Gimesia maris: one gene and its partner. The protein of the gene in region 2 interacts with the protein of the main gene of each other region in a pairwise test. Links are inferred from orthologs where the notes say so. Each region holds a gene or a part of one and is shown on either strand. Other genes may lie near its edges.

What was found.
Region 1: the proteins of thrS (region 2) and rplA interact in binary tests that used the Escherichia coli proteins (3 or more experiments, as listed by UniProt). The link is inferred for Gimesia maris from one-to-one orthologs.

What each region holds. Positions count from the first base shown.
Region 1 is NZ_CP042910.1:7,255,723-7,258,805, forward strand. What follows is about bases 183-2,942. They hold rplA (50S ribosomal protein L1), read right to left. Parts: upstream 2,035-2,942; coding sequence 1,330-2,034; downstream 183-1,329. Other genes in these bases: rplL (50S ribosomal protein L7/L12), read right to left, coding at 192-599; rplJ (50S ribosomal protein L10), read right to left, coding at 735-1,253; rplK (50S ribosomal protein L11), read right to left, coding at 2,130-2,555; nusG (transcription termination/antitermination protein NusG), read right to left, coding at 2,625-2,942. Also shown: more of nusG, read right to left, coding at 2,943-3,083. UniProt on the Escherichia coli protein: One of the primary rRNA binding proteins, it binds very close to the 3'-end of the 23S rRNA. Forms part of the L1 stalk. It is often not seen in high-resolution crystal structures, but can be seen in cryo_EM and 3D reconstruction models.
Region 2 is NZ_CP042910.1:5,576,510-5,579,808, reverse strand. The notes cover bases 127-3,102. They hold thrS (threonine--tRNA ligase), read right to left. Parts: upstream 2,717-3,102; coding sequence 536-2,716; downstream 127-535. Other genes in these bases: GmarT_RS20695 (aspartate aminotransferase family protein), read right to left, coding at 127-295. Also shown: more of GmarT_RS20695, read right to left, coding at 1-126; GmarT_RS20680 (carboxypeptidase regulatory-like domain-containing protein), read right to left, coding at 3,250-3,299. UniProt on the Escherichia coli protein: Catalyzes the attachment of threonine to tRNA(Thr) in a two-step reaction: L-threonine is first activated by ATP to form Thr-AMP and then transferred to the acceptor end of tRNA(Thr). The rate-limiting step is amino acid activation in the presence of tRNA.

The DNA of each region.
Region 1 (3,083 bases), 1.7 Mb from region 2 along the record:
ACAGTCACTCAACATTACTTTCGAACACAACCCGACAGAATCGCGCGCCCCTACTCGCCAGCATTGTAAACTGTGTAACAGAACACTTCAATCATACGCAGAAAAAAACCATATGTACACACACAGAAATCTAACCTGTGCCAAACTATTTCGGCACAGGTCAGATTCAGATGGCTTTTTTCAGTGATTGACTACTTAACTTCAGCAGTACCGCCGGCTTCTTTGACTTCCTTAACCAGAGCTTCGGCATCTTCTTTGGAAATGCCTTCCTTCAATGGTTTAGGAGCACCTTCAACCAGGTCTTTTGCTTCTTTCAGTCCCAGGCCTGTGGCCGCACGGACGATCTTAATCACCGGAATCTTGTTGTCACCAAATCCGGTCAGGATGACATCAAATTCTGTCTTTTCTTCAGCGGCAGGACCAGCTTCAGCGGCAGGACCAGCCATCATGACAGCGCCACCGGCGGCAGCTTTAATACCGTGAACTTCGTCGAGGTATTCAGCCAGATCTTTAGCCTGGAGCAATGTCAATCCAGCAATTTTGTCACCCAGTTCTTTGGTTTCTTCACCAAATTCAGTTGTTGCTTCGGCTGTCGCCATCTTCTCTTTCCTTTCGCACGAATGCGTAAAATAAAATCTCTCAACAATGTAAATGGAATCAACGCTGCTTTGCCTCAGCAGCCGTTGCTACAAATTTTTGACTAACGGTTCATGATCCCCGAACAAATCGGTGAACTATGCCGCCTCTCCTTCAGAGATCGTCTTAATTTGCCCTGCAAGGGTCCCACCAGGACCTTTGATCGCCCCTGCCAACTGTGCACCCGGTCCAAGGACCCGAGAGACAATTTCGCCGATCAATTCCATTCGACCAGGGCTCTTACTCAACTTTGTAACATCTTCCGATGAAAGCGGTGTTCCTTCCGTCACACCACCTTTAATCTCCAGCGTGCTGATATCGGAAGCCCACTTGGTCATCTCTTTGGACAGGGCGACAATGTCTTCTCCGCCCCAGACTAGAGTGGATGGTCCTTTCAGAACATCATCCAGGCCTTCAACGCCAATATTGGCCAGAGCCCGGCGTGCCAGAGAATTTTTCACCGTCAGGGATGCAATCCCTTTTTCCTGCAGCTTAAGACGGAAACCGTTATCGGTAATCGCATCCACTTTTGCAGAATCAACTACGACGAAGTCGCGGACTTCGCTGATCCGAGCTTCTATCTCGGAGATGATCATTTCTTTTACAATTTTACTCATGAGATCTCTTCCAGCTTATGAAACGCCGAAAACTGTTTCTTTGTTTTAAGTGATGATTTTCAGATGCCAGCTATGCTTACAGAGCAACTGAAATCCCAGGGCTCATTGTCGCTGAAATAGCAACATTTCGCACATAAGCCCCCTTCACAGATGAAGGTCGCAGTGAATCCAGAAACTTCAGCATTGCCTGAATATTCTCTACCAGCTGATTTTCATCAAACGAGAGTTTACCCACGCGGCAATGGACGTTTCCGCCGGCATCCACACGAAACTCAACCTTACCTGCTTTGTAATCCTGAACCGCGGTACCCACATCCTGGGTTACGGTACCGGCACGAGGAGATGGCATCAGACCCCGAGGCCCCAGCACACGTCCCAGTGGGCCAACCACACCCATCATGTCAGGAGTCGCGATGGCTACATCAAAATCGAGCCAGCCACCTTTAATTTTTTCTGCCAGATCCTTACCACCGACCGCATCAGCACCGGCAGCTTCAGCGGCATCTGCGTTGGCACCCTGGGCGAATACTACCACTCGCTGAGTCTTACCAATACCGTGAGGCAGATTGATCGAACCGCGTACCAGCTGATCAGCCTGACGAGGATCAACGCCCAGCCGCACAGCCAGTTCAACAGTCTGATCCATTTTTACAGGCTTGATTTTCGCGGGCAGATCGCCTTCGAGAGACTTCAGCACGCCGACCGCCTCTTCCAGACCGACCGTACCGACGCCAGCCAGCTTTTCGTTATAAAATTTAATTCGCTTGGATTGTTTTCCCATGACTCTCTATCCGACTAAACGTGAGATGGATTTATGAATTTTCGCCTGCATTAAATCATGAACACTTCTCGAAAGAAGGCATTCAGCAGACCAGCTTATTTTTCAACTTCAAGGCCCATGCTGCGAGCAGTACCAGCGATAACCTTGGCAGCCTGATCCAGGTCAGGGGCATTCAGATCCGCAAACTTGGTCTTGGCAATTTCCTTCAACTGGGCCATAGTCACTTTGCCAACTTTGTTCTTTTTGGGATTACCTGAACCTTTTGCAATCTGAGCAGCCTGCTTCAGCAGTACAGCAGCCGGCGGACTCTTCATGACAAAGTCAAACGAACGATCGTTGTACACGCTGATTACGACAGGAATTGTGGTTCCAGCCATATCTTTGGTACGTTCGTTGAACTGTTGAACAAACTGGCCAATATTGACACCGTGGGGACCCAATGCGGTACCAACAGGAGGAGCCGGGGTCGCGGCACCACCGGGAATCTGAACTTTCACTTCTGCAACAAGCTGCTTAGCCATTCGACCGACTTTCAAAACACTTTATAAATAGATGAATCTTTACCGTTTAGAACAGAGCCGGACGGCCCGCTAAACTTTTTCAATTTGCCAGTATTCCAACTCCGTCGGAGTAGGACGACTGAATATTTCAATCAGGACGGTTACTTTGCCACTGGCTTCATCAACCGCATCGATGGTTCCCTCGAACCCTTCGAAGGTGGCATCCTTCACCTTAACAACATCACCCACTTGAAAATCCAGTTTGATTTTAACCGGAGTTTCTTCTTTTGACTCTTCCCGGCCCAGCATACGGGCAATCTCATGCTCCTGCATGGGAATCGGCTTGCCTGCTGCTCCGGTAAAGTCCCCGACTCCATTTGTGGAACGCACCAGATACCAGCTGTCATCATTCAGCTCCACCTGGATCATCAGATAACCTGGATACAGCTTTCGCTCAAAGACCCGCTTTTTTCCGCCTTTTGTTTCAACTACTTTTTCTGTGGGGATAATAATTTCCCCGAAATACTCTTCCAGCCCATCCCGTTTGAT
Region 2 (3,299 bases):
CGAAGTGGGTGCCTTTCGCAACCTGTTCCTGAACCGCTTTGACCATCGCAGGATGACTGTGTCCCAGAATCAATGAACCGTGACCACTCCAGTAGTCTATGATGTCATTGCCGTCCACATCGTACTTATGTGCACCCAGAGCATGATCGACATAAATCGGAAACGGCTTCATATAACGGCCATCGTGCGTCACACCACTGGGGAACAGGGTGCACGCCTGCTGGTACATCTTTGCCGATGTGGGGAATTTCGCAAAAAAGTCGGCTTCAATCTGCTGTCCTACGGCCTGGCTCATGGCATGGAACTCACTTTAAAAGTAAGAAATGGTTCTGAATCAATTCAGAAATCGGAGTGCAAACAGAACGGTGAACCTGCAGGCAGGAACCAGTCCCGTGTGATCTATTTATATCGCAAACAGGGTCAAAGATCAAAGTGATCAGAGTTAGAATGCGAAGCAGGTGAGACAACTTTCACTGGACAAAACCAGAAACACAGACAACCCCGGATCAGACCCGGGGCTGCCCTGCATCGTGTGTTAGTACTCGTTGGCTTTCTCCGTCTGTCCTTCGACACCGGCAAACGTATTTTCTGCCACCTGTCGCACGAGCCTTTCGTCGGCTTCCTGCTTGAGTTTGGCAATCGCATCTGCGAGTGGCATTGGTCCCAGATCGCCGTCGATCCGGTCACGTACGGCAACCGCGGTCTGTTCGGCTTCTTTGGGGCCGACAATGAACATGTACGGAATCAGTTCCAACTGGGCATCACGAATCTTCGCGTTGACCTTTGAACTGCGGGTATCGATGGAAACCCGAAATCCGTTCTTGCGGAGTTGAGCCACCACTTCGTTCGCGTAATCCAGTGTTTTATCACTGACGGGCAGTACCCGAATCTGTTCCGGCGCGAGCCACAGTGGGAAGGCACCTGCGAAGTGTTCAATCAACATGCCTGTGAAGCGTTCCATCGAACCGAAGGGGGCACGATGGATCATCACGGGACGATGTGGCTGGTTGTCCGAGCCGGTGTATTCCAGTTTGAAGCGTTCCGGCAGGTTGTAATCCAGCTGGACGGTTCCCAGTTGCCATTCCCGGCCGATACAGTCAGAGACCATGAAGTCGGCTTTGGGACCGTAAAACGCGGCTTCCCCTTCGCATTCGCTGTAGGACATGCCCGAGGCTTCGAGCACTTTCCGCAGACTGTTTTCGGCATGCTGCCAGTTCTCTTCGCTGCCGACATACTTGTCGCTGCCAGGCTCGCGGAGGGAGAGCTGTACGCGGAAGTTATCGAGGCCAACTGAGGCCAGCACGAACTTGACCAGTTCCAGAGTCGCGCGGAATTCTTCTTCGACCTGCTCGGGAGTACAGAAAATATGTGCGTCATCCTGTGTCAGTCCTCGTACGCGTAACATACCGTTCAATTCACCGGTCTGTTCGTGGCGATACACGGTGCCGAACTCAGCCAGACGTACGGGCAGGTCCCGATAGCTGCGCGGCATCGATTTATACATCTCTGCATGGTGCGGGCAGTTCATCGGCTTCAGCAGATAGCGTTCGTGTTTGTGTTCCCAGGCTTTGAGGATTTTGAGCTTTTCTTCTCGACTGGCACCCGGAGGAAATTCAAAGTCGCAATTCATTACCCGGGATGACTTGAAGAAGAGTTCTTCGTCCTCTGCCGACAGGCTGTCTTCTTCCAGCTTTCGAACCCAGAAATCGACCAGCTGGCCGGCATCGTGGCCAAACAGGGGCGCAAACTGGGAATCCCGGTAGTAGGGGAAGTGACCGCTGGTTTCATAGAGTTCAACCCGTCCAATGTGAGGCGAGTAGACCGGCTGATAACCGAGGCGTGTCAGCTCGACTTTAATGAAGTCTTCCAGCACCGCGCGGATGGTCGCCCCTTTCGGCAGCCAGAGACAGAGCCCCTGACCGACTTCAGGATTGATCGAGAACAGTCCCAGTTTTTTCCCCAGCACGCGATGATCGCGGCGTTTGGCTTCTTCGACCTGTTCCAGGTACTGCTTCATATCTTTTTTGCTGAACCAGGCAGTACCATACAGACGCTGCAGCGGTTTATTCCCCGCGTCCCCTTTCCAGTACGAACCGGCGATCGACAGCAGCTTAAACGCTTTGACTTTGCCTGCGTTGGGAATATGGGGACCGCGACAGAGATCGACAAATTCTCCCTGGCGATAGAAGCTGAGCTTTCCGTGATCGGCGAGGCCGGTCTGGATGTGTTCGGCTTTGGAATGCTGATCCATTTCGTTGACGAAGGAGACGGCTTCGTCCCGGTCGAGAGAGAACCGTTCAAATGGCTCTTCTTCTTTGATGATCTTCTTCATCTCTTCTTCGATTTTGGGGAAGTCATCTTCGCTGATGGTATGTTCCAGGCCAAAATCGTAATAGAAGCCGTGAGGCAGAGTCGGGCCGAAGGCGAGTTGAATGCCCGGCCACAGACGCATGACGGCCCGTGCCATGATGTGAGCACAGGAGTGCCGCATCACGCCGAGTGCTTCGGCATCGCGTTCGGTCAGCAGGCGGAGCGAGATTTCCTCGGAATCAGTGATGTCTTTCAGCGGACGGAACGCATCACAAACGGTTCCATCCACTTCAGCAGCAACGACGGCATTGGCCAGGCGTTCGCCGATGGACTGGGCGACATCTAAAGCAGAACTGTCATCGGCATACTCTTTTACGGTTCCATCGGGTAATTTGATTTGAATCATTTGATATTCTGAACTTCGTCTAAAGTCGGAACCACCACAGTCGCCGTTACAAAGGGCTCACTGCTCAGGCAGTTCGAAGGAGGTACGGTCTTTATATTCGACAGTCGATGCCGACGTCAATGTTCGGTCTCATGTAATAAAATGCGGTGAAACCATTGAAATTGATATGATCGGCCACACAGGTCAAAAGACTGTGCCTTTCAGCAGTTTTTTTTACAGAAAGTGTTCTGGAACTTGACGATATCTTCATGGATGCTTACCCTGCTTAACCTCAGGACGATTAGCTCAGTTGGTTAGAGCGCCACGTTGACATCGTGGAGGTCACCGGTTCGAATCCAGTATCGTCCACTTGTTTTGGAATTAAAAAACGCCATAAGTTACTTTTTGAAAGTGGCTTATGGCGTTTTTGTTTACGCAGAACCGTGTCCATAATTGAGTATGGTCACAGACGTCTATTTTATCTTGCCTGGACGATTCTGAAAATAAAAATCCCCCCCTTGGCTTCAAACAAGGGGGGAGAATCATCAGGCAACTCATTTCACCATGTCGAACTCAAAGTGATTTGCTCCGCTTTTCACTTCTG